2 regions of the Micromonospora sp. NPDC004551 genome follow, and region 1 is predicted to be linked to the other one. Evidence: predicted binding sites of a transcription regulator. Region 1 holds the regulator's gene; the other holds the start of a gene.

Region 1 (7,412 bases):
GCCGCCCTGCTTGGTCAGCTCGGCGACCTCCTCACCACGGGTCTTGGCGAAGTCGCGCAGCATCCGCTCCTGGTCGGCGTCGAGCTTGGTCGGGGTCCGCACGTCGAGGTGGACGTAGAGGTCGCCCCGGCCGGTGCCGCGCAGGTGCGGCACGCCCCGGGCACGCAGCCGCAGCGTGCTGCCCGGCTGGGTGCCCGGCTTGACGTCGACCGTCTCCTCGCTGTCGAGGGTCTTGATGGTCAGGCGGGTGCCGAGCGCGGCCGCCGTCATCGGCACGGTGACCCGGCAGTGCAGGTCGTCGCCCTTGCGGGAGTAGACGTCGTGCGGCCGCTCGTGGATCTCGACGTAGAGGTCGCCGGCGGTGCCGCCACCGGGGCCGACCTCGCCCTGCTGGGCCAGCCGGATCCGCATGCCGTCCTCGACGCCCGCCGGGATCTTCACGGTGAGCGAGCGCCGGGTGCGCACCCGGCCGTCGCCCGCGCAGGTCGGGCAGGGGTGCGGGATGGTCGTGCCGTAGCCCTGGCAGACCGTGCACGGCCGGGCGGAGACCACCTGGCCGAGGAAGGTCCGCTGCACCGACTGCACCTCGCCCCGGCCGCCGCACGCCTCGCAGGTGGCCAGGTGGGTGCCGGCCGCGGTGCCGGCGCCGGAGCAGGTGGTGCACAGCACCGCGGTGTCGACGGTGATCGGCGCCTCGACGCCGAACGCCGTCTCGTTCAGGTCCAGCTCCAGCCGCAGGATGGCGTCGGCGCCCGGCCGGGTGCGCGGCCGCGGGCCGCGGCTGCCGCCGGCCGCCCCGCCGAAGAAGGCGTCCATGATGTCCTGGAAGCCGACGAACGGGCCGGCCCCGCCCGGACCACCCGCACCCGCGCCACCGCCGCCCGGGGCGAGCGGGTCGCCGCCCAGGTCGACGATCTGCCGTTTCCGATCGTCCGAGAGGACCTCGTACGCGGCGTTGATGTCCTTGAACTTCTCCTGTGCCTCCGGGTCCGGATTGACGTCCGGGTGGAACTGCCGCGCCAGCTTGCGGTAGGCGCGCTTGATCTCGTCGTCGGAGGCGTCCCGGCTCACGCCGAGAATGCCGTAGTAGTCCCTGGCCACTGCGTTCGGTGTCCTCATGTTCGTCTCGCGTTGCGCCGGTCGTCGGCCGGAGCCGGCCGACGGCCCTGACTGGTCAGTTCTGGGCCAGCAGTTCGCCCACGTAGCGTGCCACGGCCCTCACCGTGGCGATGGTGCCGGGGTAGTCCATCCGGGTCGGGCCGAGCACGCCGAGACCACCCACGATGGTGCTGCCCGGGCCGTACCCGGTGCTGACCACCGAGGCGGCGCGCAGGTTGTCGATCTCGTTCTCGTCGCCGATGAGCACCCGGGTGGTGCTCGGCTCGGCCTCCCCGATCAGCTTGAGCAGCACGACCTCCTCCTCGAGCGCCTCGAGGATCGGTCGCAGCGAACCCTGGAAGTCGAGCAGGCCGCCCCGGGTCAGGTTGGCCGTGCCGGCCAGCGCGATGCGCTCCTCGTGCCGCTCGACCAGCGTCTCCAGCAGCACGCTGGAGAGGGTGGCCATGGCCGGGCGCAGCTGCGGGGTGGACTCGTCGACGAGGGCCTGCACGAGTGGCGGGGTGTCCGAGAGCCGGCTGCCGACCAGCTTCTCGTTGACCACCCGGCGCAGGTCGGTCACGTCCTCGGCGGCCACCGGCCCGGGCAGCTCGACCAGCCGCTGCTCGACCCGGCCGGTATCGGCGATCATGACGACCATCAGCCGGGTGGTGGAGATCGGCACCAGTTCCAGGTGGCGCACCTTGGAACGGGCCAGGCTCGGGTACTGCACCACGGCGACCTGCCGGGTGAGCTGGGCGAGCAGGCGGACCGTGCGGTGCACCACGTCGTCCAGGTCGACGGCGCCGACCAGGAAGCGCTCGATCGCCCGGCGCTCGGCCGGGCTGAGCGGCTTGACCCGGGAGAGCCGGTCGACGAAGAGGCGGTAGCCGCGGTCGGTGGGCACCCGGCCGGCGCTGGTGTGCGGCTGCCGGATGTAGCCCTCCTCCTCCAGCACCGCCATGTCGTTGCGGACGGTCGCCGGGGAGACGCCCAGCTGGTGGCGCTCGACCAGGGCCTTGCTGCCGACCGGCTCCTGCGTGGCGACGTAGTCCTCGACGATCGCGCGCAGCACGGCGAGTTTGCGGTCGTCGAGACCCATCTCCACACCTCCTGACGCACCTCGTCCGCCCCGGCGCGCGGCATCCGCCGGGCGTCTGGCACTCGACTGTAGCGAGTGCCAGTCTACGTCGGCGGGCCCGCCGACGCGATGATCAGCGGCGCACCGCGGGTGCGGCCCGCCGCACAGTCGGCCCGCCAGAGCCGAACAGCCGGACATCCCGGGCGATCTCGCTCTGGTGCGCTCTTGCCTCCGGGACCTACCGTGACGTCCATGACTGAACCTCCTCGCCCTCCCGGAGCGGGGGACTCCGGCGCACCGCCGCCGGAGCCGACCCCGCCGTCGGCGCCGTTCGGCTCGTCGTCGGCCGCCGAGCCTCCCACCGCACCACTGTCCGGGGCACCGGCGGGGGGCGACTATCCCCCGCCCGGTGGCTATCCGCCGCCTCCCGGAGGCCAGCCGCCGTCGGGCGGCTACCCGCCCCCGGGCGGCTATCCCCCGCCGGGCGGCTACGGGGCGCCGGGCGCCGGCTACCCGGGCGGCGGGGCCTACGGGCCGCCCGCCGGCTACGCCAACAACGACGACAAGACCTGGGCCCTCGTCGCGCACTTCGGCGGGGCGGCCGGGATGTTCGTCGGCGGCGGCGTACTGGGCTGGGTGGCCCCGCTGATCGCCCTGCTCGCCCGCGGCAACCAGTCGCCGACCGTCCGCGCGCACGCGATCGCCGCGCTGAACTTCCAGCTCATCTGGTCGATCATCGCGCTGGTCGGCTGGATCCTCGCCTGCATCCTGATCGGTTTCGTGATCGGTTTCGGCGCGATGCTCGTCGGCATCATCTTCGGCATCCTGGCCGGGGTGAAGGCCAACGAGGGGCAGCTCTACCGCTACCCGATGTCGGCCAGCCTGATCAAGTGACCCGCCCCGGCCGGCTCCCTCCCGGGGGGCCGGCCGGTCCGGTCAGGGCAGCAGGTCGCGCACGACCGCGTCAGCGAGCAGCCGGCCGCGCAGGGTGAGCACCGCCCGTCCCGCGGCGTACGCCCCGGGGTCCAGCAGGCCGTCGGCGCGAGCCCGTTCGGCGCCCGCCCGGCCCGCCTCGTCGAGCCCGGACAGGGGCAGACCCGTGGCGAGCCGCAGCCGCAGCATCACGTCCTCCATGTGCGCCTCGTCCGGCGTGAGCACCTCCCGGGCCAGGCCCGGGGACTCCCCGGCGGCCAGCCGCTGGGCGTACGCGGTCGGGTGCTTCACGTTCCACCAGCGCACCCCGCCGACATGGCTGTGCGCCCCCGGGCCCAGGCCCCACCAGTCGGCACCGGTCCAGTAGAGCAGGTTGTGCCGGCACCGGGCCGCGTCGGAGCGGGCCCAGTTGGAGACCTCGTACCAGGAGAAGCCGGCCGCGCCGAGGGCCGCCTCCGCCGCGAGGTAGCGGTCCGCCGCCACGTCGTCGCTGGGGTACGGCAGCTCGCCGCGGCGCATCCGCGCGGCCAGCCGGGTGCCGTCCTCCACGATCAGGGCGTACGCGCTGACGTGGTCCACCCCCGCCGCGACCACCTGGTCCAGCGAGGCGGCGAAGTCCTCGGCGCTCTCCCCCGGGGTGCCGTAGATCAGATCCAGGTTCACGTGGTCGAACCCGGCGTCCCGCGCCTCCAGCGCGGCGGCGGTGGCCCGGCCGGCGCTGTGCTGCCGGTCGAGGATCGCCAGCACCCCGGGGGCCGCGGACTGCATGCCCAGCGAGATCCGGGTGTAGCCGGCGGCCCGCAGCGTCTTGAGCGACTCCGGGGTGACCGTCTCGGGGTTGGCCTCGGTGGTCACCTCGGCGTCGGCGGCCAGCCCCCAGGTCCGGTCGATGCCGTCGAGGATCCGGGCCAGGTCGTCGGCCGCGAGCAGGGTGGGGGTGCCCCCGCCCACGAAGACGGTGTCGACCCGGGGCGGCGGGGAGTCGCCGAGCACCCGGCCGGCGAGGGCCAGCTCGGCCAGCACGGTGTCGGCGTAGGTCTCGCGGCTGGCACCGCCGCCCAGCTCGGCCGCCGTGTAGGTGTTGAAGTCGCAGTAGCCGCACCGGCTGGCGCAGAACGGGACGTGCACGTACACGCCGAAGCCGCGCGCGCCGACGGCGCGGCGGGCGGCAGCGGGCAGCGCCCCGTCGCGCGGGATGGGTTCGCCTTCTGGAAGGACGCCGGGCATGGCCACTAGTGTGCCCGGCATGACCTCTCCGGACGCTCTCGTGCGGGTCGCCACGGCCCGTGGGGTGACCACCCTCACCCTGGACAGCCCGCACAACCGCAACGCGCTCTCCACCCCGCTGATGACCGAGCTGCTGGCCGGGCTGGCCGCGGCGGTGGCCGACGACGCGGTCCGGGCGATCGTGCTGGACCACACCGGCCCGGTGTTCTGCTCCGGCGCCGACCTGAAGGAGACCGCCGCCGCGTACGCCAGCGGGTCGGTGCCGGCCGGGATGCTGGGCGACGTGCTGGTCGCGGTGCGGGAGTGCCCGAAGCCGGTGCTCGCGAGGGTGGCCGGGCCGGCGCGGGCCGGCGGGCTGGGCCTGATCGCCGCCGCGGACCTGGCGGTCTGCGCCGAGGAGGCCACGTTCGCCTTCACCGAGGTCCGGATCGGGGTGATCCCCGCGGTGATCTCAGCGACCGTGCTGCCGCGGCTGCACCCCCGGGCCGCCGCCGAGCTGTACCTGACCGGCGACACCTTCGACGGCCGGCGGGCCGCCGAGATCGGCCTGGTCACCGCGGCCGTGCCGGCGGACGGGCTGGACGCCGCGGTGGAGCGCTACTGCGCCTCGCTCGTGAAGGGCGCCCCGAAGGCCCTCGCCGGGGCCAAGGAGCTGCTGCGGCGGCCGGCCGCCACCGACCTGCGGGCCGAGATCGCCGAGTTGGCGACCCTCTCGACCGGGTACTTCCTCTCCGAGGAGGGCCGGGAGGGCGTACTCGCGTTCCGGGAGAAGCGGCCCGCGGCCTGGGTGCCCGCCGGAGACTGAGGTCGGGGCCCCCGGAAGCGGCGCGTGCCGGGGCGGTGACGCAGCGGGAGCCGTCCGGTCGGCCGACCCGGACACGGGAGTGAACGACGTACGCTTGGCGGGCTGTCGGGACAGGGGGTGCGGGTGCGAGCGCGAGCGGCGATCGTGGCATCGGGTGTGGTGGTGGCGGTGCTGGCCCTGCTCGGCGTGTGGTTCGTCGCGAAGCAGTTCGGGCACCACCTGCGGCTGCCGACGGCGAGCCGGACCTGCACCGTCCAGGCCGACGGCGAGGTCGTGCTCAGCGCCGACCAGATGGCCAACGCGGCCACCATCGCGGCGATCGGCGTGCAGCGCAAGATGCCTGAGCGGGCCGTGGTCGTGGCGCTGGCGACGGCCTACCAGGAGTCACACCTGCGCAACATCGCGCATGGCGACCGGGACTCGCTCGGCCTGTTCCAGCAGCGCCCGAGCCAGGGCTGGGGCACCCCCGAGGAGATCCGCGACCCGCGCTACGCGGCGACGAAGTTCTACGCCGCGCTGAAGAAGGTCAAGGGCTGGGAGAAGCTGCGGGTCACCGAGGCCGCCCAGCGGGTGCAGCGGTCGGCCTACCCCGAGGCGTACGAGAAGTGGGCGGACGAGTCGCAGGTGCTCACCCGGGCCCTGCTCGGCAACGCGACCGGGGCGGTGGCGTGCACGGTCGGCCCGACGCCGACGATGCGCGGCCCGGCCGCCGCCAGCGCCCTGATGCAGAGCCTGGCCCTGGACTGGGGTCTCCCGGAGCTGAACTCGGGCACCGACCTGACCGGGCTGACCGTGCCGGCCGCCGACACCCGCAACGGCTGGCGGTACGCCCACTGGCTGGTCTCCCACGCCGACGACCACGGGGTGAAGCGGGTCCGCTTCGGCGGCCTGGAGTGGACGGCCGAGCAGGGCACCTGGGCCCGGGTGAAGGGCGATCCCGCGACCCAGGTGCTGGCCGAGGTCTTCGCCGCGGCCTGACCCGTCGGTCAGGCGACCCGCCCCAGCCGGCGGCGCACCTTCGCCTGCAGCGACTCCGGCAGGTCCGGCACGTCGAGCAGGCGCGGCAGCAGCTCCGGCTCCAGCGTGGTCGCCCGGAACACCTCGCCGATCGTCACACCGTGCGCCGGCCGGTCGACCACCTCGACGGGATCGCCCGCGCCCACGTCGCCCTCGCGCAGCACCCGCAGGTACGCCCCGGGCGCCCGGTGCTCGGTGAACCGCTTGATCAGGTCGGGCATGCCCCAGAAGCCGGCGAAGGTGCGGCACGGCGTACGTGGCTTGGTGACCTGGAGGACGGCGGAGCCCACCGCCCAGCACTCGCCGATCACGGCGCCGGTGACGTCCACCGCCCAGGTGGTGAGGTTCTCGCCGAAGGCGCCCGGCCGCAGCGCCCGGCCCAGCTCGCCGGCCCACCAGCCGGCGTCCTCCTCGGCGTACGCGTAGACCGCCTGGTCGGGGCCGCCGTGGTGGGCCCGCTCGCCGATGAAGTCACCGGTGACCCCGCCGAACCGGATCGCCACCCGGCCGTCGACCGGCCGCTTGTCGATGCCGCTGCGGCCGCTCGGGTCGCCCGCCCATGCCGCCTCGGTCACCCCGCCGATGTTCACCGCCGCCAGCCTGCCCGTCATGGCGGTCAGCCTAGGGGCCGCCACCGGGCGCCGGGAAACGGGTTCCGCCCGGCGCCGGGTGGACCGCTCAGCCCTTGACCGCCCCGGCGACCAGGCCGGAGACCATCCGGCGCTGGACCAGCAGGAAGAAGACGACCACCGGCAGCGTGAACAGCGTCGAGGCGGCCATCACCGAGCCCCAGGCGGTGTCGTCCCGCCCGAAGAAGAACGTCATGGCCACCGGAAGCGTGTACTTGTGCTGGTCGTTGATGAAGGTCAACGCGAAGATCAGCTCGTTCCAGGCGGTGATGAAGGAGAAGATGCTGGTGGCCACCAGGCCGGGGGCGACCAGCGGGAAGAGCACCTTGCGGAAGGTCTGGGCCCGGCTGGCCCCGTCGATCGCCGCCGCCTCCTCCAGTTCCTTGGGCACCGCGGCCACGAAGCCGCGCAGCATCCAGACCGCGAACGGCAGCGAGAAGCCGAGGTAGGTCAGGATCAGGCTGGGCAGGGTGTTGTAGAGCCCGAGCCGCTGGATCATCAGGAACAGCGGGATGACCAGCGCCTCCAGCGGGATCATCTGCACCACCAGCAGCAGGATCAGGAAGGTGGTGCGCAGCTTGAAGCGGAACCGGGCCACCGCCGTCGCGGCGAGCAGCGCGACCAG
Region 2 (7,412 bases), on a different contig from region 1:
TGTCCGTGCCGGGTTCAGCGGGTGCCCGTGGCGGCGGCCCGCCGCCGGGACAGCGCGTCGATCGTGGCGGCGGCGAGCAGCACCACGCCGGTGACCACGTACTTCACGCCCGAGCTGTAACCCATCAGTCCCATACCGTTGTCGATGACCGCGACCACCGCGCCACCGAGCACGGCGTCGAGGACCCGGCCCTTGCCGCCGAAGAGGCTGGTGCCGCCGATCACCGCCGCGCCGACGGCGTAGAGCAGTACGTTACTGCCACCGGTGTTGGGGTCGACCGAGTTGGCCCGGCTGGCCGCCACGATGCCGCCGATCGCCGCCATCGTGGAGCAGATGACGAAGACGGAGATGCGGATCCGGTCGACGTTGATGCCGGCCCGGCGGGCGGCCTCGGCGTTGCCGCCGACCGCGTAGACGTGCCGGCCGTAGCTGGTGCGCTGGAGCACGAAGGTCCAGAGCACCAGCAGCACCGCGATGATCGGCACCACGATCGGCACGCCCTTGAGCGAGACGACCAGCACGTTGCGGCTGCGCTCCAGGTTGAGCACGTAGACCGCGAGGCCGAGGATGACGGCGAGGCCGGCGATCCGGGCGAGCACCACCGCGATCGGGTCGGTGAGCAGGCCGCGCGCGGCGCGGTTGCGGTGCCGCAGCAGTTGCGCGGCCGCGTACCCGGCGACGGCCACGGCGGCGAGCGCCCAGCCGAGCGCGGGGGAGAGGTTGCGGTTGGCGATGGCCAGGAGGACGTCGTCCCGCACCGAGATGTTGGAGCCCTCCTTCATGAGCATCAGGACGATGCCCTGGAAGGCGAGGAAGCCGGCCAGGGTGACCACGAAGGAGGGGATGCCGACCTTTGCGACCAGGAGGCCGAGCCCGATGCCGATGGCCAGGCCGGTGGCGACGGCGGCGAGCACGGCGACGTACCACGGGTAGCCGAGTTCGGTGACGACGTTGGCGAGGATGGCCGCGCAGACGCCGCTCGCGAAGCCGGCGGAGAGGTCGATCTCGCCGAGGAGCAGGACGAAGACCAGGCCCATCGCGATCAGGGTGACCGCGGCGCCCTGCGTGAACAGGTTGGCGAAGTTGCCGGCCGTGAAGAACGTCGGGCGGGCGATCGAGAAGCCGACGGCCAGCGCGAGGAGCATGAACACGGCGGGCAGCGCGCCGATGTCGCCGCCGCGTACCCGGCGCCAGTAGTTGTTGAAGTGGGTGCCGACGGTGGGCGCCGGCGCGACCGCGGCGGGGCCCTCCTTCTTGACGGCGGTGGTGGTCATCGGACGGCTCCTGGAGTCGTGTCGGCGGGCGCGGCGCCGGTGCCGTTGCTGCCCGTGTCGGCGAGGCCGAGGTTGCCGGAGCGACCGGCGGTGATCAGCTCGACCACCTGCGAGTGCGTGATGTCGCTGGTCTTCACCTGGGCGACCATCTGGCCGAGGTAGAGGGCGGCGATGCGGTCGGAGACCGCGAAGACGTCGTTCATGTTGTGCGAGATCAGCACCACGGCCAAGCCGTTGTCGGCGAGCCGGCGGACCAGCTCCAGCACCTGGGCGGTCTGCGCGACGCCGAGGGCGGCGGTGGGCTCGTCGAGGATGACCAGCTTGCTGTTCCAGAGCACCGCCTTGGCGATGGCCACGGTCTGCCGCTGCCCGCCGGAGAGGCTGGACACGTGCTGGCGCAGCGACTTGACGGTCCGGACGCTGAGCCCGGCCAGGGTCTCGGCGGCCATCTGTTCCATGGTCGGCTCGTCGAGCACGATGCCGCTGCGCTTCTCCCGGCCGAGGAACATGTTCTGCACGATGTCGAGGTTGTCGCAGAGCGCGAGGTCCTGGTAGACGACCTCGATGCCCAGCGCGGCGGCGTCCCGGGGGCTGTTGATGCTCACCGGCCGGCCGTCGAAGTGGAACTCACCGGCGTCGGTGGGATGGATGCCGCTGATGCACTTGACCAGGGTCGACTTGCCGGCGCCGTTGTCGCCGACCAGCGCGGTCACCTCGCCGGGGTACGCGGCGAAGGCCACGTCGCGCAGCACCTGGACGGGACCGAAGCTCTTGTCGATCCCGCGTAGCTCCAGCAGGGGGGTTGCGGACACGGGGTTCTCCTTGGGAACGGAGGGGAGGTCTCGGATCCCGTCCGGGCGTGGGCGCCGCCCGGCACGGGTGTCCGTGCCGGGCGGCGCCGCCTGGAGCGGGGGATGGGTCAGCTGATGCCGGCGTCGGTGCAGAGCTTGGCGAAGTTGCCGGTGCAGAGCTCGTCCTTGGTGACGTAGCCGTCGGCCACGACGTCCTTGACGTTGTCCTTGTAGATCGCCTTCGGCTCCAGCAGGACGGCCGGGACGTCCCGTCCGCCCTCCGGGTCCTTGACGGTCTGGCCGGTGTCCTTCTTCTGGCCCTTGGCGAGCCCGATGGCCAGCTCGGCGGCGGCGTCCGCCTCCTTCTTGACCGCCTTGTAGACCGTCATGCACTGGTCGCCCACGAGGATGTTCTGCAGGCCCTCCTTGGTGGCGTCCTGACCGGTCACCGGGACCTTGCCGTTGAGCTTGTTCTTCTTCAGCACCGAGATGGCCGCGTTGCCGAGGCCGTCGTTGGCGGCCAGCACCCCGTCGATCTTGCCGCGGGCCTTGGTGAGCTGCTGCTCGAAGATCGTGGCGGCCTGCGCGTTGTCCCAGGCCGGCACGGAGTCGTCGGCGACCTTGGTGTACTCCTTCGAGTCGAACTTCGGCTTGAGCACCGAGTCGTACCCGTTCTTGAACAGGGTCGCGTTGTTGTCGGTCGGCGAGCCGTTGAGGTAGGCGATCGAGGGGTTCTTGGCGCCCTTGTCGGTCAGGCACTTGCTCAGGCCCTCGCCCTGGAGCTTGCCGACCGCCTCGTTGTCGAAGCTGACGTAGTACTGGGCGGAGCCGCCCAGGGTCAGCCGGTCGTAGTCGATGGTGGCGACGCCCTGCGACTTGGCCTTGTCGAGCACCGCCTTGCCGGTGCCGGAGTCCAGGTTGACGATCATCAGCACGTTGACGCCGTTGGTGATCATCTGGTCGGCGATGGTCTGGAAGGCGTTCTTGTCGTTCTGCGCGTTCTGGATGTCGGACTCGACGCCCGCCGCGTCGAACGCCTCCTTGAGGTACTTGCGGTCCGCGCCCTCCCAACGGGCGGAGGACTTGCTGTCGGGGAGGATGACGCCGATCTTCGGCTTCTTGTCCGTCGAGCCGCCGGTCTGGTCGGAACCGCCGTCGTCACCGCAGGCGGCCATGCTGCCGGTCGCGAGAAGACCGACGGCCGCGAAGGTGAGGAAGCCCTTGCGCATATGCATGGGTCCTTTCGGGGGTTGGGGGAGTTGTTGTGCGGTGTTTTGTTGTGCCCGGCAACGTATTCCCCCGCTCCGGAGTGGCGCAAGAGAGCCGAGGTCAGAAGTTTGTTGGCGGCAGTAACAATTCAGCAACGCAAGTGACACCCCGCCGTCACGCCCGGAGAGCGCTCCCCCGGAAGCGCTCCCAGTTTTCCGCTGGTGGGACGGGTCAGCGGGTGGCGATCGGCGCCGTCACGGCCCCGGTCAACGCGACCAGGTCGGCGGGGGCGAGTTGCAGTTGCAGTCCGCGGCGACCCGCCGAGACGTAGACCGTCGGATGGTCCAGCGCGGAGGCGTCGACGACGGTGGGCAGCCGCTTGCGCTGGCCGAGCGGGCTGATGCCGCCGCGGACGTACCCGGTGGCCCGCTCGGCCACCGTCCGGTCCGCCATGGCCGCCCGCTTGCCGCCGACCGCGGCGGCGAGAGCCTTGAGGTCCAGCTCGCCGGTGACCGGCACGACCGCCACGGTCAGCCCGCCGTCGACCTCGGTGACCAGCGACTTGAACACCCGGGCCGGTGGCACCCCGAGGGCCGCCGCGACCAGCGCGCCGTAGTTCGGCGCGTCCGGCGAGACGTCGTACGGGTGGGTGCTGTGCGTGATCTTCCGCTTGGTCAGCAGTGCCGTCGCCGGAGTGCCCTGTCCCGCCATGAGCGACAAGCTAACCCGCCCCGGCCTGCCGGGCGACTGCGAAACCGTCAGGCGGGAAGCGGCCGGCAGAGCAGCACGGTCGGCGCACCGGCCACCCGGGTCAGCACCAGGCTGGCCGCCGCGTCGCCGGCCAGCTTCAGGTCCCGCCGCAGCTTCTCCGGCTCCAATGCCGAGCCGCGCTTGAGGATCTCGACCCGGCCGACACCGCGCTCCCGCAGCAGGGCGCGCAGCCGCTTCAGCGAGAACGGCAGCACGTCGGTGATCTCCAGGCGGCGGGCGAACGGGGTCGGCCGGGCCTCGTCGCCGTACAGGTAGGCGATGCTCGGGTCGGCCAGCGTCGCGTCGAGGTCACCGGCCAGCTCGGCGACCAGGTGCGCGCGCACCACCGCGGGATCCGGGTCGTAGAGGAAGCGGCGGGCGGCTCCCACCGGCGCCTCGGCGGCACCGCTGCCGGTGAGCACATGGATGGTGTCTCCCCGGAGCACGGTGGCGCGGCGCGGCACCTCGGCCAGCGCGCCGCACCACAGCGCCGCCTCGACCAGATCGCCGTCGACGCTCACCCACTCGGCCTCGGCGCCCGGCGGGATCAGCGCGTGATCCAGCCCCGGGGCCACCTTCACGACCGTGTGGGGCACCCGCTCGGCCAGCCCGGTGACGAAGTCCCAGGGCGGCGAGTAGGAGTTCGGGTCGAAGATCCGCCGGCCGGTGCCGGCCTTCCGGCGGGCCGGGTCGCAGAACACCCCGCCGACCCGGGTCACGTCGAACGCCGTCGCGTCCCCGCACTCCACGGTGAACCGGTCGGCCAGCCCGGCCGCCTCGGCGTTCGCGGCGGCCATCGCGGCGGTCAGCGGGTCGGCCTCCACGCCGTACACCCGGATCCCGGCGCGGGCCGCGGCGAGCGCGTCCGCCCCCAGGCCGCACCCCAGGTCGGCGAGCGTCGCCACGCCCGCGGCGCGCAGGCGCTCCGCCCGGCGCCGGGCCACGACCCCCCGCGTGGCCTGCTCCAGCCCTGCCCGGGTGAGGAACATGGCACCCGCCGCGGCGCCGAACTTGCCGGCCGCGCGGCGGCGCAGCTCCGCCTGGGTCAGCGCCGCCGCCGCCAGCTCGGCCGGCACCCCGGCCGAGCGGAGCGCCGCCGCCGCCGTCAGCGGGTCGCCGCCGGCCACCCGCGCCGCCGCGTCGAGCGCGGCCGACCCCTCGGGGGTACGCAGGGCGCCGAACTGTTCCAGGTCCACCCCGGCATTCTCCCGGCCCGCGTCCGGGCGGCGACACGGGACGTGGTGCATTGGCACTCTCCTTGACGGAGTGCTAGCCGAGGAATAACCTGCGATTAGCACTCTCACCCTGAGGGTGCCAACGCCCGGGCCCTGGTGTCCGGGGGTTGAACGCCAGGCGGACCGGCACCCGCGACGACGGCCCCGCCCGGTGGCATGTGGCAGATTGACGCCGGTCGTACGCGACCGGCAACGACACCAAGTACCCCAGGAGGGTATGCCCGTGACTACCGCGACCAAGGTTGCGATCAAGCCGCTCGAGGACCGCATCGTGGTCCAGGCGAACGAGGCCGAGACCACCACCGCCTCGGGCATCGTGATCCCCGACACCGCCAAGGAGAAGCCGCAGGAGGGCACCGTCCTCGCTGTCGGCCCGGGCCGGATCGACGACAAGGGCAACCGCGTGCCGATCGACGTCAAGGTCGGCGACACCGTCCTCTACTCGAAGTACGGCGGCACCGAGGTCAAGTACGCCGGCGAGGAGTACCTGGTGCTCTCCGCCCGCGACGTCCTCGCGGTCATCGAGAAGTAAGCAACCGATCAGTGTCGCTGCCCCGGTCCGGCTCGCCGGGCCGGGGCAGCGTCGCTTCGAAGGGATACAGATGGCGAAGATCCTGAGCTTCTCGGACGACGCCCGGCACCTGCTGGAGCACGGTGTCAACGCCCTCGCGGACGCGGTCAAGGTCACTCTCGGCCCGCGCGGGCGCAACGTCGTCCTGGACAAGAAGTTTGGTGCGCCCACGATCACCAACGACGGCGTGACGATCGCCAAGGAGATCGAGCTCACCAACCCCTACGAGAACCTCGGCGCGCAGCTGGTCAAGGAGGTGGCGACCAAGACCAACGACGTCGCCGGCGACGGGACCACCACCGCGACCGTGCTGGCCCAGGCCATGGTCCGCGAGGGCCTGCGCAACGTGGCCGCCGGAGCCAACCCGACCGGCCTCAAGCGGGGCATCGACGCGGCGGCCGCCAAGGTCTCCGAGGCGCTGCTCGGCCGGGCCGTCGAGGTGGCCGACAAGGAGTCGATCGCGCACGTCGCGACGATCTCTGCGCAGGACGCCACCATCGGCGAGCTGATCGCCGAGGCGATGGAGCGGGTCGGCCGCGACGGTGTCATCACCGTCGAGGAGGGCTCCGCGCTGACCACCGAGCTCGAGGTCACCGAGGGCCTCCAGTTCGACAAGGGCTTCATCTCGCCGAACTTCGTCACCGACGTGGAGGGGCAGGAGGCGGTCCTGGAGGACCCGTACATCCTGATCACCACGCAGAAGATCTCGGCGATCGAGGAGCTGCTGCCGCTGCTGGAGAAGGTCCTCCAGAACAACAAGCCGCTGCTCATCATCGCCGAGGACGTCGAGGGCCAGGCCCTGTCCACGCTGGTGGTCAACGCGATCCGCAAGACCGTCAAGGTCTGCGCCGTGAAGGCCCCCGGCTTCGGCGACCGCCGCAAGGCGATGCTCCAGGACATGGCGATCCTGACCGGCGCCGAGCTGGTCGCCCCGGAGCTGGGCTACAAGCTCGACCAGGTCGGCCTGGAGGTGCTCGGCACCGCCCGCCGCGTGGTGGTCGACAAGGAGAACACCACGGTCGTCGACGGTGGCGGCCAGTCCGCCGAGGTCGCGGACCGGGTCGCCCAGATCCGCAAGGAGATCGAGGCCTCGGACTCCGAGTGGGACCGGGAGAAGCTGGCCGAGCGGCTGGCGAAGCTCTCCGGGGGCATCGCGGTGATCAAGGCCGGCGCGGCCACCGAGGTCGAGATGAAGGAGCGCAAGCACCGCATCGAGGACGCGATCTCGGCGACCAAGGCCGCGGTCGAGGAGGGCACGGTCCCGGGCGGCGGCGCCGCCCTGACCCAGATCCTGCCGGTGCTCGACGACGACCTGGGCTTCACCGGTGACGAGAAGGTCGGCGTCTCGATCGTGCGCAAGGCGCTGGTCGAGCCGCTGCGCTGGATCGCCCAGAACGCCGGCCACGACGGCTACGTGGTGGTGCAGAAGGTCGCCGGCCAGGAGTGGGGCAACGGCCTCAACGCCGCCAACGGCGAGTACGTGGACCTGGTCAAGTCCGGCATCCTCGACCCGGTGAAGGTGACCCGCAACGCGGTCACCAACGCCGCGTCGATCGCCGGCCTGCTGCTCACCACCGAGAGC

Evidence for each region. The regulator HrcA, encoded in region 1, represses chaperone genes, less so after heat shock. The targets are predictions, from matches to a motif close to GGTTNGCACNCTCNNNNNGAGNGTGCNAACC.
Region 2: the regulator HrcA is predicted to act here: its motif matches at 5,314-5,344, upstream of groES (co-chaperone GroES).

Annotation. Positions count from the first base shown of each region.
Region 1 is NZ_JBEXLM010000036.1:34,529-41,940, forward strand. Features, by position in the region: gene dnaJ (molecular chaperone DnaJ) at 1-1,101, opposite strand, end outside; gene hrcA (heat-inducible transcriptional repressor HrcA) at 1,175-2,197, opposite strand; gene ABZW14_RS29805 (DUF4870 domain-containing protein) at 2,429-3,070, shown strand; gene hemW (radical SAM family heme chaperone HemW) at 3,113-4,336, opposite strand; gene ABZW14_RS29815 (enoyl-CoA hydratase-related protein) at 4,356-5,141, shown strand; gene ABZW14_RS29820 (hypothetical protein) at 5,259-6,119, shown strand; gene ABZW14_RS29825 (MOSC domain-containing protein) at 6,128-6,769, opposite strand; gene ABZW14_RS29830 (carbohydrate ABC transporter permease) at 6,837-7,412, opposite strand, start outside.
Region 2 is NZ_JBEXLM010000015.1:169,634-177,045, forward strand. Features, by position in the region: gene ABZW14_RS19580 (ABC transporter permease) at 15-1,274, opposite strand; gene ABZW14_RS19585 (ATP-binding cassette domain-containing protein) at 1,271-2,086, opposite strand; gene ABZW14_RS19590 (substrate-binding domain-containing protein) at 2,194-3,294, opposite strand; gene ybaK (Cys-tRNA(Pro) deacylase) at 3,506-3,985, opposite strand; gene ABZW14_RS19600 (methyltransferase domain-containing protein) at 4,033-5,220, opposite strand; gene groES (co-chaperone GroES) at 5,477-5,791, shown strand; gene groL (chaperonin GroEL) at 5,862-7,412, shown strand, end outside.